DNA from 4 places in the Moorella sp. E308F genome. Region 2 is predicted to be linked to each of the others. Evidence: riboswitches for the same ligand, from Rfam matches in the RefSeq annotation. Region 2 holds a riboswitch; each other region holds the start of a gene.
What was found. A riboswitch is a leader RNA that binds a small molecule or an ion and turns the genes downstream of it on or off. The one in region 2 is predicted to bind cobalamin.
Positions count from the first base shown of each region.

Region 1 (7,210 bases), 570 kb from region 2:
GCGTATCCACCCGGCCCGGATCGAAGAAATGGTTGAAAAGGCCCGGCGGGAGCTCGAGCAAAAGATCCGGGAAGAAGGCGAGCGGGCTACCTTCGAAGCTGGTATTCATAACCTGCATCCAGAGCTGGTGCGCCTCCTGGGTAAACTTAAATACCGCACCAGCTACGGCCAGAACGTCCTAAAACACTCCCTGGAAGTAGCTTTCCTGGCCGGGGCTATGGCTGCCGAGCTGGGGGTTGATGTCCAGCTGGCTAAGCGGGCCGGTTTGCTCCATGATATTGGTAAAGCCGTTGATTTTGAAGTCGAGGGCCCCCATGTCGCCCTGGGGGTTGAGCTGGCTAAAAAATACCGGGAATCCCCGGAGGTAATCCATGCCATTGAAGCCCATCATGGTGACGTGGAACCGCGTAGCATCGAAGCCGGCCTGGTCCAGGCGGCCGATGCCATTTCGGCAGCCCGGCCGGGAGCCCGGCGGGAAACCCTGGAGGCCTATATTAAACGCCTGGAAAAACTGGAGGAGATCGCTGATTCCTTTGCCGGCGTGGAAAAATCTTATGCTATCCAGGCCGGACGGGAGGTAAGGATTTTAGTTAAACCTGACAAGATTGATGATGCCATGGCCATGCACCTTGCTAGGGAAATCGTGAAAAAGATCGAAAAGGAAATGGAATACCCGGGCCAGATTAAAGTGGTAGTTATTCGCGAAACCCGCGCTGTCGATTATGCTAAATAATTTAAATGGCAGGGAAGGAAATAGTTTTTCCATCCCTGCCATTAAATTTTCATCGTTTCCGGAGGACAAGGCAGGCAGGAATTTGCTTTTGGTTGCAGAAGTAGTGTCTTATTGGTGGTAACATCTTATACATATACATAAAAGTACGGGGCAGGTGTTAACCTTGGGCCTGAAGTACAAACACGGCGGCGAAGTATCTGATACTATCGGTCTCCTTATTTCTATCCTGGTACGTTACCCGGAAGTAGGTACCATTAACTATGAACCCCAAGACCAGGTTTTACGCTTTACTTTTATGCTGTCCCAACCCCTGGCCGGGGAGGCTATCCAGCAGTTTGAAAAGAAATTCCGTAAATCCCTGGAAGTATATAACTACCTGGAAGACCGGGAAGCAAGGGTCATTAACCTGAAATATACACCTTATGACCAGCTGACAGCCCTGGAGGTACAACGGGATGTAACCACCCTTTCCCGGGATGAAATTGACCTCATTATTGCCCTGGTGCGGGAGGAATTTGGGTCCAGCCTGGTTGCGGAGAACAATGATAATATCATGGAAGAAGAGCTTTTGCTCCAGGAAGAGTTAATTGACCGTATGCTGGAAAGTGTTAGGGGTACCGTCCCGGAGCGCCAGCTAATTGCCTTCCGGGAAGAAGGTCGGGTCATGGTGTTTAATAAATAGAACCGGCGCGAATAATAATTTTAAGGTAATTCGAGGGGAGCCTTGTTTTTGCGGGTTCTAATGATTGGCGATGTAGTGGGACGGCCGGGCCGTAAAGCGATCCGGGAACTCCTGCCACCTCTGCTCCAGGAATACCGGCCGGCCCTCGTAGTAGCAAACGGCGAAAATGCTGCCGGTGGTAATGGTATTACGCCGGCTATTGCCGGTGAACTTTTTGCCGCCGGCATTGATATTTTAACCATGGGCAACCATGTCTGGGATAAGCGAGAAGCGCTGGCCCTCCTGGAGGAGGATGAGCGCATTGTCCGGCCGGCCAATTATCCTCCTGGTACTCCTGGCAGGGGCTATACCCTGGTAAAGGTCAAGGAAGACCTGCAGGTAGGAATTATTAATTTATCGGGGCGGGTGTTTCTATCATCCCTGGAGTGTCCTTTTCGCCTAGGACGCCGCCTGGCAGAAGAGATCGGGGAGATAACTAAGATCATTTTAGTAGACTTCCATGCTGAAGCAACTTCAGAAAAGGTTGCCCTGGGCTGGTACCTTGACGGACTGGTAAGTGCGGTCATCGGGACCCATACCCATATCCAGACGGCCGATGCCCGCGTCCTGCCCCAGGGGACGGCCTATATCACCGATGTAGGCATGACCGGCCCCAGGGATTCGGTCCTGGGGGTAAAAACAGAACTTGTCGTTAAAAAATTTCTTACCCAGCTGCCGGTGCGGTTTGAAGTCGCCGGTGGCGTTATTCAGCTGGAAGCCGTGCTGGTAGATATTGATCCCGCTACCGGCCGGGCAATGGCTATCCAGAGGTTGCAGCACTACGGCACGGCGTAAATTAACCATTGGACAAGATATCTATGCAGCTAGCTGATTTACATACCCATACTACGAGTTCCGACGGTCTGCTTTCACCCCCAGAACTAATCAGGCTGGCAAAGGCCAAAGGTTTAACGACCCTTGGTGTCACCGATCATGATACGGTAGCCGGCCTGGCAGAAGCCCTGGCTGCCGGCAGCAGTTACGGCGTGACGGTCATTCCTGGGGTCGAGCTGAGCACCGAGTGGGAAGATAAAGAAATTCATATTCTGGGTTATTACCTTGATTGGCAAAAGGAAAATTTGCTGGCCTTCCTGGAAACTATGCGCCAGGCGCGTTACCGGCGCACGGCCCGGATGGTCGCCAGATTACAAGAGCTGGGTTATGATATCAGCATGGGCGAGGTCGAGCAGGAACTCAGGGGCGAGGCCGTGGGCCGTCCCCATATCGCAGCCGTTCTGGTCCGTAAGGGATATGCCCCCTCTGTGGAGGCGGCCTTCAAAACCCTGCTGGCACGGGGCCGGCCTGCTTATGTCCCGCGGGAAAAAGTTGAACCTGGCCGGGCGGTGGAGGTAATATTAAAGGCTGGCGGAGTGCCGGTCCTGGCCCACCCGGGCTTAAGCCCGGCTGATGCCCTTCTTCCGGCCCTTGTTGATGGCGGCTTACAGGGTATCGAAGCCTATTATCCTCTCCACGATGCCGCTGCCACCAGGCGTTACCTGGAATTTGCCTCCCGGTATGACCTGGTGGTAACCGGCGGGTCAGATTTCCACGGCATGGTTGACAACAGCCATGCCGACCTGGGGACCTGCCGGGTGGGCACAGCGGAACTGGAGCAATTACAGAGGCGAGCGGAAAAGATTAAAGCTCAAGCGACTAAGGTTTGATTTCCAGGCATATACTTTAGCAAACTAATAATGAGGGGGTGGGGCCGTTGGCTGGCAATGAGGCAGCTGGCCTTTACCGGCGTATCCAGGAGCTGGAAAGTAAGGTAGAACAATTACGGGTCAGCCGGCGTGTCTTGCTACGCCTGATAGAAAAAAGTGAAGCCGAAAAGTGGGAGATGGTAAATCGCCTGCGCCAGGAAAAGGAAAAGCTCCAGCTCCGCAACCGGCGCTATGCCCGGGCTATCTGGGAAAAGAATAAAGAGCTGGCTATGATCACAAATAAGTTGCAGGGCATATCGTTACCCAGGGCTTGACTGATAGGAGGGAGCGATTTATACTATAATTAACTTAATAGGGAACAGGTGCCTGAAAGGTTAAAAGGGAATCAGGTGTAAATCCTGAGCGGTCGCGCCACTGTAACCGGGGAGCCTGCTTCAAGGCCACTGGTATTATACCGGGAAGGCGAAGCCAGGCAAGGAGCCGGAGCCAGGAAACCTGCCTGTTCATTTCACCCTCGCGTTAAGGGGCCTAAAGTTAGGTGATGTGACTCCAGCTGCTTCGTGGGGGCTGGAGTTTTTATTTTAGGAGGCCATTCTATGGGGTACGGGTCGTTAATCATGGTAACCGGGGGGGCCAGGAGTGGCAAAAGCCGCCTGGCTGAAGAACTGGCTGCTGCCGGAGGCGAAAAAGTAGTCTACCTGGCCACGGCGACCGTGGACGATGCCGAAATGGCGGCCCGGGTGGACATGCACCGGCGCCGACGACCGGCTGCATGGCTGACGGTGGAAGCTCCCCTGGCCGTCACGGAAGCCGTGGCCCGGGAAGGGCGGCGTGCCGGTACCATCCTCCTGGACAGCCTGGGCATGTGGCTCAGCAACCTTTTGAGCCAGGAGGCGGCTGGAGCAGGAGACAGCTGGGAAAAAAGTACGGCGGCTGTAGAAGCCATCATGGTCAAAGTGAGGGAACTGGCGGCCGTAGCCCGGCAGGTACCGGCGCGGGTAATTATTGTTACTGAAGAAGCGGGAATGGGGCTCATTCCTCCCTATCCCCTGGGCCGGGTTTTCCGGGACCTGCTGGGCCTGGCCAACCAGGAGATTGCTCGCCGGGCCGACCAGGTCTACCTGGTGGTGGCCGGCCTGCCCCTGGTTTTAAAGGATAATAAGGCTAATGAAGAAAGGTTGTTGGGAGGAACTTCTCCGAAAATACAATAAAAACTGGAGGAGAAATCGTTGCAGAGGGAGTTACGGCGGGGTTATACCACAGGTACCTGTGCGGCTGCTGCGGCGAGGGCGGCGGCCATAGCTTTATGGCAGAAACAACTGGTGCGGGAGGTTACCCTTACCCTGCCGCGGGGGGAAAAGGTAACCCTGCCGGTTACCGTGCACCAGGGTCCGGGCTGGGCCGAGGCCGTGGTGGTCAAAGACGCCGGCGATGACCCTGACGTTACCCACGGGGCTGCCATCCACGTCCGCGCCCGGCAATCCGGCCGGGGGTTGACTTTGCGCGGCGGACCCGGCGTCGGGACAGTAACCCGTCCCGGCCTGGCTATACCGCCGGGGGAACCGGCCATTAATCCCGTTCCCCGGCAAATGATCGCCGCGGCAGTTGCCGATGTAACCCCGCCCGGCCAGGGCCTGGAGCTGGAAATCAGCATCCCCGGGGGGGAAGAGCTGGCCCGGCGGACCCTCAACCCCCGCCTGGGGATTGAGGGCGGCCTTTCGATCCTGGGCACTACCGGTTTTGTCGAACCCATGTCCGAAGAGGCCTACCGTACTTCCCTGATACCGCAAATAGACGTCGCCCTGGCTGCCGGCTGGGAGACCCTCATCCTGACCCCCGGCCGCCTGGGGCAGCGCCAGGCCGAAGAACGCTATCACCTGCCGGCTGCGGCCATTGTTCTGACCAGCAACTTTATCGGCTACATGTTGGAGGCCTGCGCCGGGCGGGGGGTGAAGCGGGTGCTCCTGTGGGGGCACGGCGGCAAGCTCATCAAGGTGGTGGGAGGCATCTTTTATACCCACAGCCGCCTGGCCGACGCCCGCCAGGAAATCCTGGCCGCCTGGGCCGCGGCGCGGGGGGCATCCCCGGAAGCCGTGCGGCAGCTTTTAGAGGTAACTACAGTGGAAGCTGCCCAGGAAATTATCCATAGCCACGGTCTGGGGCGAGAGTTCTGGGACACCCTGGCGGCCCGGGCCAGCCGGCGGGCCGAGGACTTTGTCCGTGGTGAGCTCACCGTAGGTACGGTTTTGCTCAACCTGCAGGGAGAAATTATGGGCCGGGATGCGGTGGCCCGGCAGATACTGGAGGCGTGGGGCCATGGGAGCTGATGGCCGGTGGCTGACCGTCATCGGGGTTGGACCAGGCAGCCCGGAATACATAACGCCGGCGGCCCGGCGGGCAGCGGCGGCGGCCGAAGTCCTTATCGGCGGCCCCCGGGCTTTGAACCTTTTTCAAGATTTAGAACGCGAGAAAAGGGTTATCACGGGCGACCTGGAGGGGTTACGCTCCTGCCTGTTGCAGATACGCGGCCGCCCTACGGCTATCCTGGTATCCGGGGATCCCGGCTTTTACAGCCTCCTCGCGTGGCTCAAGCGCCAGTTTCCCGGCGAAAAAATCAACGTTATCCCCGGCATCAGTTCCGTTCAGCTGGCTTTTGCCCGCCTGGGGCAGGGCTGGGAAGATGCCGTTTTCTTAAGCTGCCACGGACGCTCCCTGGAGGTTCTGGAACCGTACCTGCCCCGGCTGGCGGCCGGGCAAGCGAGGCTGGCTATACTCACCGGCGGGGCCAACACCCCGGCAGTTATAGGTAAATACCTGTCCGACCACGGCCTGGCCGGTATCAAGCTGTGGGTGGGGATCGACCTGGGCAGCAACCAGGAGCAGACGGCCTGGCTGACGGCAGCCGAACTGGCCCGGCAGCATTTGACCAGGCCCGGGGTGGTGATAGCCGGTTATGAACCGGATTCACTGGCCCTATAGTACGCCCGGGATACCTGACCATTACTTTAACCGCAGCCAGGTCCCCCTGACGAAAGAGGAAGTCCGGGTCCTAACCCTGGCCAAAGCCCGTTTGGGACCGGGTATGACCGTTTACGATATTGGCTCCGGAACCGGGAGCCTGGCCGTTGAAGCGGCCAGGCTGGTGGCTCCGGGACAGGTCCTGGCCGTAGAGGTAAACCCGGAGGCCTGCACCTTGATCCGGGAGAATGTAAAACGTTTTGGCCTGGATAATGTCCAGGTGGTGGCCGGCAGGGCCCCGGCGGCCCTGGAGGGTCTGCCGCCGCCGGACCGGGTTTTCATCGGAGGCAGCGGCGGGCACCTGGAAGAGATTTTACGGGTCTGCCATGAAGCTTTGCGGCCGGGAGGAATTATCGTCCTCAATGCCATCACCGTCGAGACCTTGAGTACGGCCCTGGCCTTCGGCTATCAGCGGGGCTACCAGGTAGAGGCCCTGGCTGCCAACTTGGCCCGCCTGGAACCGGCCGGCCGCTACCACATCTGGCGGGCCCTGAATCCCGTATATATAGTGCAGCTGGTGAAGCAATTGCGCCGTGACGAATAGGAGGCAGGAGTGGTGAGTGGAACCCTCTATGGCCTGGGGGTTGGACCGGGAGACCCGGACCTGTTAACCCTGAAGGCTAAAGCCATTTTAGAACAGGTACCGGTCCTGGCGGTACCGGTTTCCCAGCGTGGCGAGGAAAGCCTGGCCCTGCAGGTGGTCCGGCCTTTTCTCCGGCCTGAGCAGAAGATACTAAATCTTTTCATGCCTATGACCCATGACCTGGCTTACCTGGAACGTTCCTGGGATGCAGCGGCGGCAGAACTTTTGAAAAACCTTTCAGCAGGCCAGGATATCGCCTTCCTGACTCTGGGGGATGCTTCCCTTTACAGCACCTATAGCTACTTAATGCAACGCTTGCAAAAACTCAACCCGGATTTAAAGATTGTTACCGTTCCCGGGATCACTTCCTTTGCTGCGGCTGCTGCCAGTTTGAATGTTCCCCTGGCGGTAGGGGACGAACCTCTGGCCATCATCCCGGCCCTCAAGGACCCGGCTAACTTAAAGGAATACCTCTCCCTTTTTCCCAATCT
Region 1 covers NZ_BJKN01000002.1:273,907-281,116, forward strand. Annotated here, with positions in the region: gene rny (ribonuclease Y) at 1-733, shown strand, start outside; gene E308F_RS07740 (hypothetical protein) at 888-1,415, shown strand; gene E308F_RS07745 (TIGR00282 family metallophosphoesterase) at 1,464-2,249, shown strand; gene E308F_RS07750 (PHP domain-containing protein) at 2,273-3,118, shown strand; gene E308F_RS07755 (translation initiation factor 2) at 3,166-3,432, shown strand; cobalamin riboswitch at 3,462-3,635, shown strand; gene cobU (bifunctional adenosylcobinamide kinase/adenosylcobinamide-phosphate guanylyltransferase) at 3,715-4,329, shown strand; gene cbiD (cobalt-precorrin-5B (C(1))-methyltransferase CbiD) at 4,348-5,445, shown strand; gene cbiE (precorrin-6y C5,15-methyltransferase (decarboxylating) subunit CbiE) at 5,435-6,097, shown strand; gene cbiT (precorrin-6Y C5,15-methyltransferase (decarboxylating) subunit CbiT) at 6,072-6,680, shown strand; gene cobI (precorrin-2 C(20)-methyltransferase) at 6,693-7,210, shown strand, end outside.
Region 1: linked by a shared signal. The riboswitch ahead of cobU (bifunctional adenosylcobinamide kinase/adenosylcobinamide-phosphate guanylyltransferase) and the one ahead of E308F_RS10740 (S-layer homology domain-containing protein) in region 2 are both predicted to bind cobalamin.

Region 2 (7,210 bases):
ATGCCTGTGTACCCCTTTCCTGATAAATCAAGGTGAAGCCGCCTTCAACTCTTCCCAGGTGGGCCCGGTACTGTTCAGGGTTTCGCTATACCACCAGATAATCTTATCACCTGACCGAATCCCTTTCTCGCTGGCCGCCACCATGGGGATCTCCTCGTTAACCTTATACATCCAGCCGGCCATACCTTTATTGTCTTGCCCGGCTATACCCAGGACAAAATTGCCGTATACAGGGCTCATGCTGTATTTCAGGCCGCTGGCATCCAGGGCCCCGAGGGCCGTCAACCCCCATTTGTTGTTTTTAGCAACCGTCACCGTAGCAGGACCATAAAGGAGTTGCCCTTTCATGCCAACTACGGCAATATCCACCCGACACCCGGAGGCGGCAGGAGAATCCTGGTTATAACTGCTGTTGCCGTCTTTCTTAGCTGCTGGTAGAGGGGCGCTGCTGCCGGCATCACTCTGGCTGCCAGCACTCTGCGCCAGCTGTGTCGCCTGGGGAGTACCGGCAGGTCCCGAGGCTTTCCCCCCGCCGGTTATAGCGCTGTCACCTGACTTCTCCCCCGCCGTTTTTTCCGGCGGCTTGAGGGTCTCAGGCGCTTTTTGATTGCCGGCACTTTCCGGAACGCTGCCGGCAACAGCATTCTCCGCTGGTAAGGGAGCCCCGGTGGGTGGTGTCCGGACATTATCAGCCCCGCGTGGCCCGGTATAGAAATTGGAGATTGCCGGCCCTATTAAGGCCAGTAAGACGATCAGGGCCGCTACCAGGTAAATAAATTTTTTTTGCATTTACGATTCCTCGCTATGCCTGTATTATCAGTCCCGTTAAGGCCACCTTGTCTGGGCCCGTAAGATCTCTAGCAATGATGAGGAGCACCGCTGGACTCGCCGGCGCTCCCCACCGTTTTAATCATTCTTTTCTATCTACTCTGCTACTAGCATCCTGTAGACCATCACTGCACATTCTGCCCGGCTGGCCGCCTCTCCGGGCCGGAAAGTCCCATCTTCAAAGCCTTTAACCAGCCCGTGGGCGGCAGCTGCACCCACGCTCTTTCTGGCCCAGGCAGAGACTTTGTCGTTATCTTTAAAGGATAGTTTCTCCTCGCCCTCAGGCAAGTTCATGGCCCGTACCAGCATAACCGCCACTTCTTCGCGGGTAATGGTCTTTTCCGGGCGGAAGGTGCCGTCCTCATAGCCCTTGACCAGGCCGTTGCCGGCGGCGGCAGTTACTGCCCCGGCGTACCAGGCGTCACCTTTTACGTCCTTAAAGGGGTTCTTCGTCCCTTCTTTCACCTCCAGGCCCAGGGCCTTGACCAGGAGGCTGGCAAATTCCGCTCTGGTCACCGCCCGGCCCGGCTCGAAGCGGCTGCTGTCCACCCCAGCCACAATGCCAGCCCCGGCCAGGGTTTCAATGGTATCCTTCGCCCAGGCAAACGAATTATTAGTTACATCCTCAAAAGATTTCCTGGCTTCCTTTGCAAACACGGCATAGTCGGAGAAGTGGTTTATCCGGGCCAAGATTAAGCCTTTAGACATGTCGACCACGGCCGGTATAGCTACCCACTGGCCTTTTGTCTTATCGTACCAGGCCAGGGCCAGGTTTTCCGGTTTGGCCAGGGGCGGCAAGGCAATTTTTAAGTTTAAGGTCACCGGTATGTTGAAGGTAGTTCCGTCGGGTCCAAAATTGTAAATTGCCGATATTTGCTGGTAGCCTGCCGGCGGAGGAGCCTGGGCGGCATTACCCCCGTTATTTCCAGCGCTCGCAACAACAGTATTCTTCTTAATGGTAATCTCTAAATCGTTTTGTAATGCCTCGGCTGGTATGGACAGGGCTATTTCTTCTTTAGCATCAGTTATGATTGCTCCCGCTGAAGCGGTGACCTTCTGGGCCAGATCAATTTGGTTTTGGGCCAGTTCTTTTCTCAGGGCGGCAATTTCAGCACGGCTCATGGCTTTTTCGCCGCCAGTGACTACCACGGCTTTTTTAACTTCGCTTAAAGGAGCGATCTGGAAGGTACCCTCTGTTAATTCCAGCAACTGGTTAATTTTCGCTAATGCATCCACGGCAACTTGGGGGGCCTGTAGGGCTACTGGGAGTTTTTTATTTTGCTCCTTTAGATCGGCCGGTACAGACATAGCCGTCGAGGCAGATGTGCTGCTTTTTACCAGACTTTCCCACACTGGTCCCGAAGAGCTCCAGTCCGTACTGTACCACCAGATGATCTGGTCGCCCTCCTGGATCGCTTTCTGGGAAGCGCCCACTATGGGTACGCTGCCGTTGACTTTGTACATCCACCCGTTCATACCACTGTTGGCCTGGCCGGCGATGCTTTTAACAAAGCCGTTATCGTCGACGTAGGAAAGACCGGTGGCGTCCAGGGCTCCCAGGGCCGTCAGGCCCCACCTGCCGTTTTTGCTCACCATGACCGAGCCGGGCCCATAAAGGAGCTCGCCGTTCATGCCTACTACGGCAATGTCGACGATGCAGTAATCACGATCCGGAGTGGATGAGGTGGGTAAGGTAATATTGAGAATGGCCGTCGCCGTCAGGCCGTTATAAATAGCCTTTACCACCGTCTGGCCGGTATTGAGGGCAGTGACCAGGCCGTAGTCGCTGTCAGAAACACTAGCGATGCTGGTATCGCCCACCGACCAGACGGCCTCGTTGGTCACGTCGCTCCTCGTGCCGTCAAAATAAGCCAGTACGGCCTTAAACTGCTGCTTGCCGTTGAGATTGAGGCTGGCAGCAGCAGGTTGAACAAGAAGGCCCAGGGAAGTTCTGGGGTCGATTGTTCCAGCCAGGATAAGATAAGTATAAAGGGCCTCGCTGGCGTCCAAAACATTTCTATATGCACCAAAGCTACCATCATCGTTCAAGGCTTTGAGCATCATGTAGGATACCGGCGATAACCCCGTAGGGCTTCGCCAGCTCAAAAGATCATGTCCCAGCCTTTTCAGGGTAATAATCACTTCGGTGGTATCTACTACCGGATCTTCGGCCCAAGACTCGGTGCGATAATACACGCTGCCGTCAGGCTGCAGCCACTTCTTTAAATAGGCCAGGCCCTTATCGATGGCGCTCTGGATTTGCGGGTCATTTTGTTGATAACCTGGCAGATAAGTCAAGGCCCGGATCGCCTGGGCGGTAGACATAAAGTCGGGGTAAAAAGTGTTACCCACCGCCTCTCCCCAGGCGCCATAAGTGGCCTCGGCCACGCTTTGCTTGCCCAGGATGTAATCGTGGGCATAAACATCATTGATTAAGGTTATCTGGCCCGCTTCCCCCAGAGCAATATAGGCCCACATGTCGCTGTAAACGCTGTTGTCAAAACCGTTAGGAGAATGCCGTTCCTTTAAAAGATTTGCCAGCTTATTTACCCGTACTGTATCACCCCATCTATTTAAGGCCAACAAGCATTGGGCTATAGTTTTCGTTCTTGATCTTTTCACCCATGGAGAACTGCTGCCGGCATAATCATTATACGTTTTACCTAAAGATTTTAAGGCAATCAGGGTTTCGGCCGTAGAAAAGGTACTATCCCACTGGGCCGGGATAGCGCCAGTGTCTACGTCCTGGATATCTTTAAGGTAAGCCAGGCCCTCCTGGATGGTTTTATAAACGTCGCTACCTTCTACCTTCGCCCCGTCAAAGTAGCTGAGGGCCGTAAGCACCTGGGCCGTTAAATCCGGTTCCTCCGCGGTATAACCGCTCCATGCCGCTCCGGCTGGCTGCCCCCAGGCGTTTTTATGTTCATGTTTAAACCCATTAAGGTAGTTCAAGGCATACACCTGGTCAATGACACTAAGCCTGCCTGCTTTGCCAAGGGCGGTTAAAACTGTAACATCGTCATAAATGCTGTTGCCAAAATAAATCGTTCCATTAGTAGTCTTTTGTTTAGCAATAATGGCGTCGGCTAGCATATTAATGTAACTTGAAGTCGGATCTACGGCATAAAGGGCGGTTAATTCTTTCGCCAGATAGACGGCATCCAGTACGGAGGGATTGCTGGCAGCAGCCTCGGCAGAGGCAATAACGACATTTTTCAAAGATTTACCATTATAGACCCACCCGCCTCCAGAAAGGTCTTCACCGGCGTTGACCAGAGCTTCTACGCAGCGATAATCAAAGTTCCAACCGTTGACCTCATAAGTTAAACTGCCATTCTGGTAACGATTTTTAAAATAAGAAACTGCCTTGCTAATGCTGTCCTGGACCTGGTTATAAACAGGATCATTAACCGGCAAATCAGGTTTTACCAGCGCCAGGGCCTGCAGCGGTGCCTTGGTGCCATAATCATTGGCCAAAGGGCCAAAGCTACCGTCGGCATTCTGGGTCGCCATAATGTAAGTAATTAAACTATTATTATTGCCAAGTAAGTCGGCCAGTTTTTCGATGCTGCTTTTTAACGTTTCCTCATTCTTGGTCCATTTTACTTTATCTTCTAGATTTTCTCCCGCCAGGGTAAGTATGTAGGCCGTGTAGCCGTCAATCTTCTCCCCGGCCTGGTAGCGGTCGTTAATAAATTTTATGGCTTTGGCGGCCAGTTCTTGGGCAGTATAGGCAACGGCCTGATCCGCGGCCATAGCCTTGTCCGGGACAACAAAAGGTACAAGAAAGCTGAAAAGAAGGCAAACCGTTGTTGCCAGGGATATAAAACGCCTGTTGAACCTCTTATAGGACATTCCTGCCACCTTGCCTTTCATAAAATTTAGCCAGAGAATCAAAAGGGTCTTAACGGGTGTCACACCTTTACGACGTGCTCCAGACCCAGCACCTGTCTGCTTGCAAAAATGAAAAAGACGGCCTCATGCTAACACCTCCCTGCAATACTCCCCGGGTGGGTTAGAATAGGCCGTCCATCTACCGTTCCCGGCGCATCGTGAACATCCAGTTGTTGTCCCTTGTTGGAAGCTCCTTGCCGGGCCGGCTGGCAGCATTTAAGCCGGCCCCTCGGGGCCAGGCGCCTACCCTGATAAAATTAAAACCCCTGCTCCAAAGAAATCAGGGGTTATGCCGTTTCCCCATCCTGCGTAGGGAGCACCAGCTACTTCGGCAAGCACCAGGTCTCCTGGCTCGGGTTCACCGTTCCCCCACGCCTTCCCAGCCCGCACTCAGCCTAAAGAAGTTAACCCGTTACAAAAACGTACTGAGTAGCGGTCCAGTGGCCTGATGCGGGGTCACTCCCCCTTACAGTGGCGCGACCGCGCCGGATTTGCACCGGCTTCCCTTGATGCCTGCACCGTTATTCATTTTTCTTTATATAACCATTCTACAGATACTACCAGAATCCTCCCGGCAAGAACTTTTTTATTTGCCCCATATTTATTTGCCCCATAAAGTCCTCTTACTACTTTCCTATCCTTGCCAATTGTACCATCAAGCTATCCCACATGGCTTTGACGGCATTTGCTGCCGCCCCGTGGGAACAGGCCGTAAGCGGCACGGCATTTACCAAGGCCCTGGCCACGTCGGCATCGAAAGGTATTTTACCGGCTATGGTAAGGCCCTGCTCATAACAATAAGCTTCAATCTCCCGGCTTTTCTCAGGGGCCAGGTCATATTTGTTAATACAAACGGCCACCGGTACTTTAAAGTGGCCGGCCAGCTTCACCACCCGTTCCAGGTCGTGCCAGCCGGCTACCGTCGGTTCCGTCACCACCAGGGCCAGGGTTACCCCGCTCAGGGAGGATATGACCGGGCAGCCGATGCCGGGCGGGCCGTCGGTAATGATCAGCCGGGCCTTATTTTCCTCCGCCAGCCGCCGCGCTTCCTGGCGTACCTTCGTCACCAGCTTGCCGGAATTGTCCTCGGCCAGGCCTAGCTGGGCATGTACAAGAGGGCCGTGAGGTGTTTCTGAAATATACCAGTACCCGGCTAGGTTGGGTTTCATGGTAATGGCCCCTGCCGGGCACGTCAAGGTGCAGACCCCGCAGCCTTCACATGATAGAGAATCCACCTGAAAAACGGAGCCCCTTGACCCGTTATCTGCCTTCGTGATAGCGCCAAACCGGCAAACTTCGATACAGCGGCCGCACCCGGTGCAACGCCCGGCATCAGTAACCGCTTTGTTGGAGCCGTAAAATTCATTGACGCTCTCCACCTCCGGCCGCAGGAGCAGGTGCAGGTCGGCAGCGTCAACGTCACAGTCGGCCAGGACTTTATCCTCCGCCAGGGCTGCCAGGGCAGCAACGATAGAAGTTTTACCGGTACCGCCCTTACCGCTAATTACCAGCAGCTCTTGCATGTTGTGACACCAGCCTCTCTATCTCCTGCCAGAGGCCGACAAAAGGCGGTACCCAGTCGGGATAATCTTCCACCAGGCATCTCCCTCTGGCATAGGTGGCAGCATATCTTTTGTCAAAGGGGATTTTCAGAAGGACCGGAATCTTTTCCTGGCGGCAATAACGCTCCACCCGCAGGTCACCCAGGGTGGAACGATTGATAACCACCGCAAAAGGAATACCCAGTTCTCGCACCATGCCGACTGCGAGCTTGAGATCATTAAGGCCGAAAGGAGTGGGCTCCGTAACCAGCAGGCAAAAATCGCTGCCCTTCAAGGCAGCTACTACCGGGCAGGAAGTACCCGGCGGGGCGTCTATAAGGGTGAGCCCTTCTTTGTGGGCGAGCCTTTTGACCGCTCTGATCACCGGGGGTGCCAGGGGCACGCCCACATCAATCTTGCCGTGGACAAAATCAATCTTGCCGGCCTGGCCCCTGGCTACCGCCCCGATACGATAAGGTTTCTCTGTAATTGCACCCTGGGGACACACAATGGCGCAGCCGCCGCAGCCGTGGCACATTTCCGGAAAAGTAATAACCTTACCCCCGGCGACGGCCAGGGCGTGAAAAGCGCAAACTTCGCTGCACTTGCCGCAGCCGTTACATTTGGTATTGTCCACTTCCGGGACCGGCAGGGTCACTTCCTCTTCTTCCTGGAATACCGGATGCAGGAAGAGATGGGCATTGGGCTCTTCTACATCGCAGTCGAGTACCTGCACCGGTATTTTCCTGGCCAGGGCCAGGGCCAGGTTGGTAACAATGGTCGTTTTCCCCGTGCCCCCTTTGCCGCTGGCCACAGTGACAAGCATTCCCTTCACCACACTTTAATCAAGACTGAGAGCATTATTCGGGCACTCATCAACGCAGGCGCCGCACTCCAGGCACTCGTCGGCATTAATAGTCGCTACTTCTTCAACGGTAATGGCTTCT
Region 2 covers NZ_BJKN01000002.1:842,999-850,208, forward strand. Annotated here, with positions in the region: gene E308F_RS10730 (stalk domain-containing protein) at 1-2, opposite strand, end outside; gene E308F_RS10735 (DUF4430 domain-containing protein) at 28-789, opposite strand; gene E308F_RS10740 (S-layer homology domain-containing protein) at 925-4,683, opposite strand; cobalamin riboswitch at 5,063-5,229, opposite strand; gene E308F_RS10745 (ATP-binding protein) at 5,349-6,245, opposite strand; gene E308F_RS10750 (ATP-binding protein) at 6,223-7,101, opposite strand; gene E308F_RS10755 (4Fe-4S binding protein) at 7,105-7,210, opposite strand, start outside.

Region 3 (7,210 bases), on a different contig from region 2:
TTTTAAGATCAGGTATTCCAGGAGGCCCAGAGGCAGGCCGCTCAGGGCCACCAGGACCTGCAGCCCGGGGCGGCCCCGGACCAGGCCCAGGTCGGCGGCCTTAAAGCCGCAGATGGCGGCCGCAGCCCCGGCCGCCGCCAAAAGGGGCAGGCTGGTGATGGCGTACCACCACATCAGGGGAAAGCTGCCCAGGGGCAGGGTCAGGCTCATGATGCGTGTCAGGGGCGCCAGGGTGAGGGCCTGGTAAAGGGCGTGGCGGGGTTTTCCCGCCTCCAGGGCGGCCTGAAGGATTAAGAGGATCAAGATGCTGAAGTGCAGGGCCAGGCCGGCGGGTATGTACATGAGGGCCGTCAGGATTTCGGCCGCGGTTAAAAGGACGCCGTAATACCAGGGCAGGTATTCCCCCTGCCTCGCGAGGAAGATTTTAAAAGGTGCCTGGGGCATGGGCTGGGGACTGCTCAACTGGCTTCATCTCCCGGACTGTTTGCTGGGCTGGGATTGACGACGTTTATCCACAGGTGCAGGCTGCGATAAGGTTCTACGGAGGGCGTCGTGTCGCCTGCCTTCACGTAAGGTATGCCCGGCTGGGGCGTCTCTCCGGTTTTGTAGAGGAGAAACTCGATTTTCTGGTTCTCTCCGGCCCGGCGGGGGGTAAAGGCGAGGGGTTCTTCCCATTTCTCCTCATGGTTTAACACCAGGGGGCCGAGCTGCACCAGGTCGTCCGTCCCCTGGCGCACCGTCACCCTGTACTCCACCCGGGCGTACTCGTGGTTGACGATGCCTAAAATGACCCGGCCGCTCTCACCCAGGGTGAGCCGGCGCGGGTAGCCTTCCGCGTTGCCGGAAGGCCCGAGGATGTAAAATTCCGTGAAGCGCTCCCCCACTTTGGGCGTCTTGACGACGTAGACGATGCTGCCCACGGCAAAGATTATGGCCGCAATGAGGACAATGGAGAGGACCCGATCCAGGGGTGTGAGGGCGCGCCAGGCCGGGGGCTTGAGCTCCAGGGCGATGGTAAAACGCTCCTCCGGGGGCAGCCGCCGGCGGCGGGTGAGGCCCAGGGCGGAGAGGCCCAGGATCCAGATTAACAGGGAAATAAGGATGGGGTAGAGGCGGATGCCCCAGGGGGTGTAGTTGAGGCCCAGCCCGATGAGGGGTACGACGGCGATGCTCAGGCCAAAGCTCAATGCTATCCTCTCGATGCCGTCCAGGTCCCCCTGCCGGGGAAAAAGGGCCGCTATCAGGCAATAGCCCGGCAAAAAGAGGACAAAGGGCAGCCCCAGGGCGACCCGCAGGGGCTGGGGACCGCCCAGGAGGATGATTAGGGCCAGGACCAGGGCCATGGCGTCGAGGTAGACGAGCTCTTTCCAGGTATGCAAGCGCAAAAAAATTCCCCCAAAAAAATACCACCGTTCCTTGCGGTCCGGTGGCGAGCCCCCAATCCGGGCTCATGGCGTTTTACCACCATCGCTTTAATGGCTGCTTTAAAGGACGGCCATCACCCTTACCAGGACTATAAACCCGAAGCCAATGAGCAAGGGGATGATGCCCACGGTCAAAGCGCGGCTAAGGGGTCGTACCCACGGGTAAAGGGTTGTGGCCGCACCTTCACCCGTACCCTCGACGCTGACGCCGGCATCCAGCAGTTCCTTGGCGATCAGGAAGGCAATCAAGCAGAGGACAGCAGCCAGGCCCAGTCCGGCGGCCATGGTGGAGCTGGCAATGGTGGTAACGGTGGTGCTTGTAACCGTAGAGATCAACGGCAACACCTCCCCTTTTTATTTACCGGCCGGGCGCTCCCTCCCCGGCCAAATGTATTTTTTCGTCATAAAAAGGAAAAATCCTCCTTTACCCTGTTAAATTTCGTTAGCAAATCGAGTAGGAGGGGGCGGCTAGCCCCCGTCCTCTCACACCACCGGACATGCGGGTCCGCATCCGGCGGTTCACCAAGCTTGACGAAGATAAGAATAGCGTTCGGTTAAGCTCATGAGGCCCTGGGATTGCCAGGCGGGGCACAGCCGAGGAAGAGGAAGCCGGCCTGGATCTTTCCCAGCACGGCGAAAGCGCCTATCCCGACACCGGCCTGGCAGCCCTGAAGTTAGCAGAGGGTAAACGGGTTACCGCCCCGGGAGAACTGGCGGTAAATTGGATGGTGAGCTAGGGTAACCCGGCCGGAACCGGTCTTTTCCGCCAGGAATAGACGGACAACACAGCCCCGTGGCGGCCCGGTAATCGAACACGGTGCGGCTACCTCCCCCGGAAAGTCTTTCCCGGGCTTACTTTCGGAAAACAGGGCTTGCCAAAAGCACGGTGGTAGATTATATTAATAATTGACAACCATATATGAAAAAATGGACAGGTGCCCCCGGGAGGGGGAGAATAGGGAAGTCCGGTAACCGCCTTTTCAGGCGGCGATCCGGCGCGGTCCCGCCACTGTGAGCGTGGAGTTGGCGATATAACGCCACTGGGATAGTTCCCGGGAAGGCATCGCCAAACGAGGAAGCGCGAGCCAGGAGACCTGCCTGTCCATGTGACCTCTCACCTTCGCCAGGAAAGGGGAGAAGCAACCGGGGATGATGGTAAAGTCCCCAGCCGGAAGACGGCTGGGGACTTTTTTGTTACGGGTGGCCCGGCCCCATTTCACCCCTGACAAAGTCTTCTTTAGAAAGGAGAAGCAAACATGGCAAAACCGGAACTTTCCTCCCCGGCCGTTAAGGCAAGCCGCTGGACGGCCAGACGCCTGGCGACCCTGGCCATGCTCATCGCCCTGTCAACTGTGGGCGCCAATCTAAAAATACCCAGCATCACCGGCACCCCGGCCTTCGATTCTTTTCCCGGCTTTCTCGGCGCCCTCATCCTGGGTCCCGCCGACGGGGCCCTGATAGCTTCCCTGGGGCACCTGCTCACCGCCTTTACCGCCGGGTTCCCCCTCACCCCGCCCCTCCACCTGGTAATCGCCGCCGGAATGGCCGCCGTCGTCGCCCTTTTTGCCCTTTTCTACCGCTTTTCCCCCTGGCTGGGGATAGCAGCGGGAATAGCCCTCAACGGCCTGTTACTCCCGGCGCTGTTCATCCCCCTGCCGGGGTTCGGCAAAGCATTCTTCCTGGCCATGGTGGTGCCCTTATTAATCGCTTCCGCCCTGAACATCGTCCTGGCCGCGACGGCCTTCACCAGTCTGCGCCGGGTATATCCCGCCAGCTATGCCGCCGGCCGGGGGAAAGGTGAAGGTAAATGACCCCGGCCACCCTTTCCCCCCGCCGCTACCGTGATTTGACCATCCTGGACCTGGAGGCGCAAAGATCCCTGGTGATCGCCTGCGACTCCGCCGGGGCCATCGGCCCCAAGGAAGCCGACGTGGTGCGGGTGCCGGGATACGTCCTGGGTCGCTTCACCGCCAGGGTAGCCTTGATGGAAGTCCTGGCGGTAGGCGCCTGGCCGGTCTGCATCGTCAACACCCTCTCCGTGGAACCGGAACCTACAGGTGCGGCCATCCGGGAGGGCGTAGCCGACGAGGTCCGCTCGCTGGGTATCGATCCGGAGAAAGCCCTCACCGGCAGCAGCGAAAAAAACGTCCCCACTATCCAGTCCGGGATAGGGATCACCGTCATCGGCCTGGCGGCTACCGCAGAGCTGCTAATAGGGCGCCTGGCTGCCGGCGACGCCCTGGCCCTTTTCGGGCGGCCCAAGGTCGGAACCGAGGTCTTCCTCGACGATCCGGAAATCGCAGACCTGCAAACCGTACGCCTGCTCCTCGACCAGCCGGGCATCCGGGAAATCGTTCCCGTCGGTTCCAGGGGCATCTTGGCCGAGGCCCGGGATCTGGCCGCTTTATACAGGCTGCAGATCAACTGGCGGCCGGGCTTACCGGAGCTGGACTTGCACAAATCGGCCGGCCCCGCCACCTGCATCCTCGCCGCCGGCGAGCGGGCCGCCCTAGAGGCTGCAGGGCTCCGGGCGGGAAAACCCTTCTGCCTCCTGGGGACCCTGGAAAATTAGAACTGTCCCCTGGCGGTGGAAATAAGTAAATTGCTCGTTACAGCAAAAGAAAAAGCACCCGTTGCGCGCGGGTGCTTGTAGAGGTCTATCCCGTCCCGGACTAGGCCGCCTTTTCCAGGACAATCTTGCCGTCCCGGGCGACGGCCCGGACCTTGTCGCCGGGGACGATTTTCCCGGCCAGCATCTCGTCGGAGAGCTGGTCTTCGATGAGGGTCTGGATGGCACGCCGCAGGGGACGAGCGCCGAAGGCTTCGTCGAAGCCTTCTTTGATGAGGATTTCTTTGGCTTCATCCGTCACTTCTACGGAAAGCTTATTCTCCTCCAGGCGGCGGTTCATATCGGCCAGCATCAAGTCGACTATCTTTTTGATATCATCCCTGGACAGGGCATGGAAGACGATCAGCTCGTCGATGCGGTTCAGGAACTCGGGCCGGAAGGTCCGCCGCAGCTCTTCCATAATGTGCTTCTTCATTTTGTCGTAAGAATCGGCCGCCACTTCGCTGGTGGAAGCTTTAAAGCCCAGGCTCTCCCGCTTGATGGTGCTGGCGCCGATATTGGAGGTCATGATAATCACCGTGTTGCGGAAGTCCACGGTGCGGCCCTTGGCGTCCGTGAGCCTGCCGTCGTCCAGGACCTGCAGCAGCACGTTAAAGATGTCCGGGTGGGCCTTTTCGATCTCGTCAAAGAGGACCACGCTGTAGGGCCGGCGCCGGACGGCCTCCGTCAGCTGGCCGCTCTCCTCGTAGCCGACGTAACCGGGCGGGGCGCCCACCAGCCGAGAGACGGTGTGCTTCTCCATGTACTCGGACATGTCGAAGCGGATCATGGCGTCCTCGTCGCCGAAGAGGGCCTCGGCCAGGGCCCGGGCCAGCTCGGTCTTGCCGACGCCGGTGGGGCCGAGGAAGATGAAAGAGCCGATGGGCCGCTTGGGGTCTTTGAGGCCCGCCCGGGCGCGGCGCACGGCCCGGGCAACGGCGTGGACGGCCTCATCCTGGCCGATGACCCGCTGGTGCAGGACATCCTCCAGGTGGAGGAGCCGCTCGCTTTCCTCCTGGGCCAGCTGGGTGACCGGGATTCCCGTCCAGCTGGAAACAATCTGGGCGATGTCCTCCGGCGTCACCACGGACTTCTCCAGGCCCTTTTCCTTCTGCCACTCGCCCTTTTTGGCTTCTAACTCCTCTTTTATTTTCTTTTCTTCGTCCCTTAAGGCCGCCGCCTTTTCAAACTCCTGGGCATGGACGGCCGCCGCCTTTTCCTTCTCCAGTTCTTCCAGGCGTGCTTCCAGCTTTTTCACGTCGTCGGGAGCCGTGTAGACTTTGAGACGCACCCGGGAAGCAGCCTCGTCAACCAGGTCGATGGCTTTATCCGGCAGGTAGCGGTCGGTGATGTAGCGGTCGGAAAGCCTGGCCGCCGCCTCCAGGGCCGCATCGGAAATCTTCACCCGGTGGTGGGCCTCATAGCGGTCCCGCAGGCCCTTCAGGATGGCTATGGTTTCCTCCACCGTGGGCTCGCCGACCATAACGGCCTGGAAACGGCGCTCCAGGGCTGCGTCCCGCTCGATGTGTTTGCGGTACTCGTCAATGGTGGTAGCACCGATGGTCTGCAGTTCGCCCCGGGCCAGGGCAGGCTTTAAGATGTTGGCAGCGTCGATGGCCCCCTCGGCGGCCCCGGCGCCGATGAGGGTATGCAGCTCGTCGATAAAGAGGATGACGTTGCCGGCGTCGCGGACTTCGTCCATAACCCGCTTGAAGCGTTCTTCAAACTCGCCCCGGTACTTGGTGCCGGCCACCATACCGGACATATCCAGGGCCACCACCCGTTTGTCCCGCAGGACTTCCGGTACCTGGTTCTGGACTATCTTCTGGGCCAGGCCTTCAACGATGGCCGTCTTGCCCACGCCGGGATCGCCGATTAAAACGGGGTTGTTTTTCGTCCGGCGGCTTAGAATCTGGATGACGCGTTCAATTTCTTTTTCCCGGCCGATGACCGGGTCCAGCTTGTCTTCCCGGGCCAGGCGGGTGAGGTCCCGGCTGAACTGGTCCAGGGTGGGCGTCTGACCCGGCCGCTGCGGCTGCATTTTGACCGCCCCGGGGGCGCCCATGGGCTGGAAGGCCCCTCCTCCGGGGAACCCGCTCATGCCGAAGGGCAGGCTGCCGAAAACCAGGGTCCAGCCGCCGGCCTGGGGCTGCCCGCCGGCACCCCCCAGCAGGGCGATGACCTGCTGGCGGATTTTCTCGGGGCTCAAGCCCAGCCCGCCCAGCACCTGGGCCGCCAGGCCTTCGCCTTCTTCCAGCAGGCCTAAGAGGATATGTTCTGTGCCTACATAGTTTACGCCCTGGCGCCGCGCTTCTTCATTGGCCAGCTCCAGGACCCTTTTCGCCCGCGGTGTCAGGCCGATTTCCCCACCGGCAGGGGCTTCCCCCGGCCGGATAATTTTACGCACTTCCTCACGTACAGCTTTCACATTCACTCCCAAACTGGCCAGGGCGCGGGCGGCGACGCTGTCGCCTTCCCGCAAGATACCCAGCAGGATATGTTCGGTCCCAATGGCCGGGTGATGCAAGGCCCTGGCTTCTTCCTGGGCCAGGCGCAAGACCCGGTTGGCCCTTTCGGTAAAACGTGGTGACATGATTACTCCACCTCCTGTAGGTTTTCTGCTAGCCTGCTAAAAATTCCCGTACCATGGCCGCCCGGCGCACATCGCGCTCAAAGGGCGTCATTTCTTTCCCGGCGGTAAACTGCAGGTAAGCCGGCTGGATGCGCACCATGAGCTGGTTTATTAGCCGCTGGTCGATGCCGCGTAAAATTTTCATTTCCACTCCCAGGCGGACATCTGAAAGCAGCTGCAGGGCTTCCTGGGAGCTCAAGACGCGGGCGTTGGTCAGGACACCGTAGGCCCGGCCCACGCGGTCTTCCAGCTGCCAGCGGTTTTGCTTGCGCAGCAATTCCCTGGCTTCCCTTTCCTGATCGGCCAGCCGCACAGTTACCGCCGAAAGGTTGTTGATAATCTCTTCTTCAGAACGTCCCAGGGTGATTTGATTGGAAACCTGGAAGATATTGCCCTGGGCTTCCGTGCCCTCGCCGTAGAGGCCCCTGACCGTCACTCCCACCTTGGTCAGGGCCGTCAATACCTGCCCGGCCTGCTTGGTCAACACCAGGGCCGGCAGGTGCAGCATGGTGGAAGCCCTTAAGCCCGTACCGACATTGGTAGGAC
Region 3 covers NZ_BJKN01000001.1:893,369-900,578, reverse strand. Annotated here, with positions in the region: gene E308F_RS04540 (CPBP family intramembrane glutamic endopeptidase) at 1-462, opposite strand, end outside; gene E308F_RS04535 (DUF1616 domain-containing protein) at 459-1,385, opposite strand; gene E308F_RS04530 (hypothetical protein) at 1,485-1,760, opposite strand; cobalamin riboswitch at 2,341-2,540, shown strand; gene E308F_RS04520 (ECF transporter S component) at 2,681-3,235, shown strand; gene E308F_RS04515 (AIR synthase related protein) at 3,232-3,996, shown strand; gene E308F_RS04510 (ATP-dependent Clp protease ATP-binding subunit) at 4,097-6,625, opposite strand; gene E308F_RS04505 (protein arginine kinase) at 6,654-7,210, opposite strand, start outside.
Region 3: linked by a shared signal. The riboswitch ahead of E308F_RS04520 (ECF transporter S component) and the one ahead of E308F_RS10740 (S-layer homology domain-containing protein) in region 2 are both predicted to bind cobalamin.

Region 4 (7,210 bases), on a different contig from region 2:
TAAAGTATTGCCGTCCTCGACAAATTCGTCAGCGCTGAAGCGGAAACTGATCGGGTAGTCTTCTCCCACAGCTTCCTTAATCCTTCTGATTATCTCCAACGGGAAGCGCATCCTTCTCTCAAAGCTACCGCCATATTTGTCGACTCGCCGGTTTGTCCGCGGTGACATGAACTGTCCAATAAGATACCCATGGGCGCCATGCAGTTCTATCCCGTCAAACATGGCTCCTTTAGCTCTCACAGCCGTATTAACGAATTTCTGGATTAACTCTTCGATTTCGTTGATTGTAAGCTCCCGCGGTTGAGTACCAAGAAATGAACAAGGAACCGGAGAGGGAGCTACCGGTTGAAGCCCCTCTGTTATACCAGGAGTGGTCTGACGACCAGCATGGTGTATCTGCATAAAGATTTTAGCACCATAGTTGTGGACAGCTTCTGCCAGCTCAAAAAATCCGGTCATGTACTTATCATCATCGAGCCGCAACTGACAAGCAATATTTTTGCCCCGGGGGTAATCTATCTGTACATTTTCTAAGATTATAAGTCCTACCCCACCCCTCGCACGTGCTACGTAATAGTCAATAAGCCTCTGGCTTACTGATCCGTCCTCATTGGCAAGATTTGTGGCCATCGGTGGCATGACAATGCGGTTCCGGATTACCAGGTTTCCTATTTTACCTTCCGAAAAAAGGTTTGGAAAGTATGTCATATTACTCCCACCCTACTTTGTGATTGTTACTACTATCTACTATAACTTAAGGTAGAAGCTATTGTCAATTATTTTTCCCGTTTAGTTCTAATTTCTAACATCTACCTTGTGAATAAATGGATGCAATTTTTGCGCCATGCTCTGCAAGGTTGCCCCTGGATAAGGCCGGAGCGCCTGGAAATCTGCATCCAGTAACGTTCCGGCGGGCTGGTACTGCTGTAGTACGTAACGCCGTGCTCCACGCAGCAGCCGGCCTATGGCCAGGAAATCTTCCTCCATTAACAGGCCGGGAACTACCGTGGTACGAAATTCATAAGCAACCCGGCTGTTTTTAATGAGAGCAATACTTTCCTTTACAGCCTCCAGGTTCGCCCTGGTGCCGGTTAAAAGGTCATACTTCTCCGGCGGCGCTTTTATGTCCATGGCCACATAGTCCAGGAGGTCACCGGCCAGCAGCCTGGCTATAACATCAGGCTGTGAACCGTTGGTATCCAGTTTGACTTTAAAACCGTGGGATTTCAGTGACCGGATAAATTCCTCCAGGCCCGGCGCCAGGGTTGGCTCACCCCCGGTTATACAAACGGCCTGCACCCAGGAGCGGCGCCGAAGCAACAGGTTTAAAACCTCCGCCGGGCTGACTTCCGGCAAAGTAGCAGGGCGCAGCACCAGGTCGGCATTGTGGCACCAAGGGCAGCGGAAATTGCACCCGCCCAAAAAGACGGTAGTGCAAACCTCGCAGGGGAAGTCCACCAGGCTCGTTTGCTGGATGCCTCTAATGGCGATAGGGATCATTTCCTTAAAACAGGCAATGGCCGTCATATTATCCAGCCTTTCCTAAACTGCCGCCTGGCGTGTTTGTTCGTCGTCGCAGGAGACAGGACGGAAGCCACGCCGCTCCCGGAACTCCTCCTGCTTGCCTTTATTCCAGTTCTTCACCGGCCGGTAATAGCCGACGATCCGGCTCCAGACCTCCGTTTCCCGGCCGCAGGCCGGGCATGTCCACTGCTCGCCGGAAAGATATCCGTGCTCGGGGCAGATGCTGAAGGTAGGAGTAATGGTGAAATACGGCAGGCGGAAATTATCCATCACCGTCTGCAGAAAACGCCGGCAGGTTGCTGTATCTGTCACCCTTTCCCCCAGGTAGGCGTGAAAGACCGTACCTCCGGTATATTTTAGCTGCAGCTCGTCCTGGTGCTCCAGGGCGGTAAACACGTCGTCGGTGTAGCCGACCGGCAGATGGGTGGAATTGGTATAATACGGCTCCTCTGTTCCGGAAGTGAAGATGTCGGGATAATTGCGTTTGTCCAGCCGCGCCAGACGGTAGGACGTCCCCTCCGCCGGCGTGGCTTCCAGGTTGAAGAGCTGGCCGGTTTCTACCTGGTAGGTGGCCAGGACAGAACGCATGAAGTCCAGGATTTCTAAAGCCAGACCCCTTCCCTCGCGGGTATTAATACCTTTCCCTATAAAATTCAGGAGGGCCTCGTGCATGCCCACGATACCGATGGTGTTAAAATGGTTCTCCCAGTACCTGCCGAAGCGTTCTTTAACCTGCCGCAAATAGAACCGGGAGTAAGGATAAAGCCCTTGCTCAGTAAATTTTTCCAGGATATTGCGTTTGAGAAGCAAGCTCTCTTTTGCCAGGTCCATCTTCGCTTTGAGGCCGGTGAAAAATTCTTCCTTCGTTTTAGAAAGATAACCCAGTCGGGGCAAATTTATGGTGACTACACCTATCGACCCGGTGAGGGGGTTGGCCCCAAAGAGACCGCCGCCGCGTTTCTTGAGTTCCCGGTTATCCAGACGCAGGCGACAGCACATACTCCGCACGTCTTCGGGCTTTAAATCGGAATTGATAAAATTGGCGAAGTAGGGGATGCCGTATTTGGCCGTCATGGCCAGGATTTTTTCTACCACCGGGCTTTCCCAGGGAAAATCCGGTGTGATATTGTAGGTAGGTATGGGGAAGGTAAAAATGCGGCCCCGGGCGTCTCCCTCCATCATCACCTCGCAGAAGGCCGTATTCAGCCAGTCCATCTCCTGCTGGAAGTCGCCGTAACATTCTTTCCTGCGCTCGCCGCCGATAATCACCGGCTCGTTAGCTAAAATCTGCGGCACAACCACATCCATGGTCAGGTTGACAAAGGGCGTCTGGAATCCCACCCTGGTGGGTACATTGAGGTTAAAGATGAATTCCTGCAGGGCCTGCTTGACTTCCCGGTAGTCCAGGCCGTCGTAACGGATAAAAGGGGCGAGGTAAGTATCGAAGTTGGAAAAGGCCTGGGCACCGGCAGCTTCTCCCTGCAAAGTATAAAAGAAATTGGCTATCTGCCCCAGGGCCGTCCGGAAATGCCTGGGCGGCGCGCTTTCTACCTTCTGCCCCACGCCGGCAAAGCCGCTTTCCAGTAAATCGGCCAGGTCCCAGCCACAGCAATAGGGCGCCAACAACCCCAGGTCGTGGATATGGATATCGCCCCTTTCATGGGCCTCGCGGATAGCCGGCGGGTAGACCTTTTCCAGCCAATACCTGGAACTGACGGCGGCGATGATATGGTTGTTGAGGCCCTGGAGGGAATAATTCATGTTGCTGTTCTCATTAATCCGCCAGTCCTGGCCGTCCAGGTAGCCCTGGACCATTTCCTGCACGTTGACCAGAAGGTGGCGGAAATCCCGCCATTCCGCATGTTGTTGCCGGTAAAGGATATAAGCCTTGGCCGTCCGGGCATGGCCATTCTCAATCAATACTTTTTCCACCAGGTCCTGCACGTCTTCGACGGTAGGCAGCCTGTCGGCAAATTTTTCCGCCAGAAGGGCCGTCACCTGGTTGGCCAGCTGGCTGGCCTGGCGGCGGTCCTGGCCCCCGACAGCCTGGGCCGCTTTGTAAATAGCATTGATTATCCTCTCCTCGTCAAAGTCCACTACCCGGCCGTCGCGCTTGATGATCTTCTTGGGTATCATGATAAAATTTAAATCTCCTTTCGCCTGCCTGAATGAAAAACCCCAACCACGCCTGCGTAGCTGGGGTAAATCCTCCCTTACCTCACCTTCACCATGGCCGTGGTTTAACGGTGAAATCTCACGGGCAGGTCTCCTGGCTCGGGTTCAACGCTCCCTGCTGCCTTCCCAGTCCAGCACTCAGCTCCTTTAGATGCACTACTCCGGGTACTTCTTAATACTATAAGAAATTAACCCGTAGCTGTAAATATCTTGCTGAGTGCTGGACCAGTGGCTCCTTTAGCAGGTACTCCCCCTCACAGTGGCGGCACCGCGCCGGACTTGCACCGGCTTCCCTGGCACCCGCGAGAATCCTTTTCTGGTAATGTTCAACACAGTAATCTTCGACAAAGATGAGGCAAAATCCTGCCGCTATATAACCTTCTCATCCCCCGGTTAAGCACTGTTTTTATTCACCTGGGGCTATTTTTCCTTGCTGGAATTACTTTGTTTCCTGTTTTCTATGGGGGCAGGTATTACAAAGGGAGGGATCGTCAAAGGAGATCTGGCAGTAAGTCCCTTCCTCCTTCCAGCATGGCTTGGCGCACCCTATGCGTTCAGTCTTCCGGGAGCAGGCCGGGCAGTCCTCGTATAACCAGCAAGGATAGAAGGCCAGGTAGTGTTTGATGGAGTTTAAATTGAAGCCTTTATCGATGAGCTTTTGAATGAAGCGCAGCCGTTTCAAGTCATTATTTGAGTAAAGGCGCCGCCCGTTCTTGCGTGCGGGCTGGATGAGTTTATGTCTTTCCCAGACCCGCAGGGTGCCCGGCTGTATGCCCAGTAAATCGGCGACCACGCTGATGGTATATAACATTTGTTCAGGCATTAAAAGCCGCCTCGCTTAACAATCAGTTTATAAATTATTGGCAGTTTTATTTTACGTTAACTTATCATCCCAGATCAAGTATCGCTTTTCTCCTATCTGAAAACATAATTTTGCTATATCTAAATAACTTTGTTGTAAGATTTTTTATAAGTTTATTGACATGGGTTTGTTCAACAAATATGATATAAGTAAGATCAATAGTAAGCGGGGCGAAGAAGGCCGGTGTATCCCATCGGTATGGTTATCCAGGTCTTAGATATTTCTCCCCACCGCCTGCGTCGCTGGGAACGAAAGGGACTGGTTGTTCCCATGAGGAAAAACGGCCGGCGCTGCTATTCGGAACTGGACTTACAACGGTTAATGTTTATTAAACGCCTCCTTGATGGCAAACATTGCCGGCTCGCAAACCTCCCTAATTACCTCGCCTTTTACCCCTGCTGGCAGGATGGCAAATGCATAAGCACCCCTTTAGAAGAGCCAAAGGAAGGGGCGCGTCCCTGCTGGCAAAAGAAAAACTGGTATTGTGGCTACCAGTTCCACCGGAAAGTATAGTCAGGGTTACAAGGCAAGGAAATATCCGTTTTTTAACTTCTAGCACCATTCATTAAATTTTATCCAGGAGTGTTGTTTATGTCCATTTTGCTGGCTACAGAAGCGCCTGGCCTTGCAAAAATCTCCCGGGCCATGGGCGGAGCCAGCCTGCAGACCTGCCTGGCCTGCGGCGTGTGCACCGGCGGCTGCCCTACCGGCGACATCGGCGCCCCCGTAGACCCCCGTAAAATGGTGCGCCTGCTCCTTTTGGGGATGGAAGACCGGCTCCTGGCGTCAGATATGATCTGGCTCTGCACCATGTGCGGCCGCTGTACAGTCTACTGCCCGGTGGGCGTGAATATGGGCGACCTGGTCCGGGCCATGCGGTCGGAACTGGCGGCAGAAGGCCGCGTCCCCGTAAACCTGCAGAAAGTGGTAGACCTGGCTCTAGAGTCTGGCAATAATATGGGGATCAGCCAGGAGGATTACCTCGACACCCTGGACTGGATGCAGGAAGAGCTCCAGGCGGAGTTCGGCAGTGAGGCGGAAATACCCGTTGATAAGAAGGACGCCAGGATATTGTACGTTATCAACCCGCGGGAAGCGAAGTTCTTCCCCCTCTCCATTCTAGCGGCGGCCAAAGTGTTCCATGCCGCCGGCGAAAGCTGGACCCTTTCCAGCCGCTACTGGGACGCGACCAACTACGCCCTTTTCTCCGGGGACGACAAAGCCGGCGCTATCCTGGTGCAACGCCTGGCCGATGAGGTGGAGCGCCTGGGCTGCCAGGAGTTGATCATGACCGAGTGCGGCCATGCCTTCCGCGCCATTCGCTGGGGGCCGGAGCAGTGGCTGGGGTACAAACTCCCCTTCAGCGTGCGCAGTATCGTCCAGCTCATGGCCGAATACCTGCAAGACGGCCGCATCCGCCTTGACCCCTCCCGCAACAGCGAACCGGTAACCTATCACGATCCCTGCAATCTAGGCCGCAAGGAGGGCATTTTTGAAGAACCGCGGCAGATACTCCGGGCGGCGGTAGCAGATTTCCGGGAGATGACACCCAACCGTGAGAATAACTACTGCTGCGGCGGCGGTGGCGGCCTGCTCTCTTTGAGCGAGTTTGGCCAGGAACGCATGGCTAAAGGAAAGGTGAAAATAGAACAGATCCGGCGCACGGGAGCAAAGATTATCGCCACTCCCTGCCATAACTGCGTTGACCAATTGAACGATTTATGCCGTCATTATCACCTCGATGTTAAGGCGAAAAACATAGTCGAGCTGGTAGCCGACGCTCTCGTAATTAATGGCAAGGAGTGAGGTATTGATGGTTAAAAATGGTTCGTTGCCGGTAGCCGTACTGGGAGCAGGTATCGCCGGGGTCCAGGCGGCTCTAGACCTGGCCTGCCTCGGCTACCAGGTAATCCTGGTAGAACGCGCTGCCCGGCCGGGCGGCAAGCTGGCTATTTTACCCAAGACCTTTCCCACCAACGACTGCAGCGCCTGCGCTATGACGCCCTGGAATGGTTTCTTCTGTATACGCTCCCCGCACTTTATCAGGCTGGCCGGGGAAGATAAAATCGTACTCTTGACCGGTGCTGAAGTTAAAAACTTAACCGGGAAAGCAGGCCATTTTTGTCTCCATCTTAACCGGCAGGGCCGGGAAGAAACCATCAATGTGGCTGCCATCATCCTTTGTCCCGGTTATGAGGAATATTTACCCCCTAGTTTAAACGCCCGTTACGGTTATGGCCGTTATAGCGGTGTCTTGACGGGCCTGGAGCTGGAGCAACAGCTGGCTAACAGTGGGTACCCGCACCGTCCCCCGGGCAAAGAGCCGGTGCAACGGGTGGCTTTCATCCAGTGTGCCGGCTCCCGCGATCCCGCCAACGGAGTGGCTTACTGCTCGGCCGTCTGCTGTATGTATGCCCTGAAGGAGGCCCTGATGCTTTATGAGACCGCTGCTAATTTGAAACTCCCTTTACCGCAAATAACCCTGTTTTACATGGACCTGCGTACCTACAGCAAAACTTACCAGGAATATCTGGAGAAGGCCCGGCGGGAATACGGATTAAGGCTTGTTCGTTCCCGCATTCACAGCATTATCCAGTCTCCAGGAGAACCCCGGCTGGTCATTCGCTATGCCCGGGAAAACGGCCAGAT
Region 4 covers NZ_BJKN01000001.1:33,932-41,141, forward strand. Annotated here, with positions in the region: gene E308F_RS00220 (FAD-dependent oxidoreductase) at 1-708, opposite strand, end outside; gene E308F_RS00225 (anaerobic ribonucleoside-triphosphate reductase activating protein) at 796-1,527, opposite strand; gene E308F_RS00230 (ribonucleoside triphosphate reductase) at 1,543-3,660, opposite strand; cobalamin riboswitch at 3,767-4,018, opposite strand; gene E308F_RS00235 (MerR family transcriptional regulator) at 4,139-4,522, opposite strand; gene E308F_RS00240 (MerR family transcriptional regulator) at 4,745-5,074, shown strand; gene E308F_RS00245 ((Fe-S)-binding protein) at 5,153-6,367, shown strand; gene E308F_RS00250 (FAD-dependent oxidoreductase) at 6,375-7,210, shown strand, end outside.
Region 4: linked by a shared signal. The riboswitch ahead of E308F_RS00230 (ribonucleoside triphosphate reductase) and the one ahead of E308F_RS10740 (S-layer homology domain-containing protein) in region 2 are both predicted to bind cobalamin.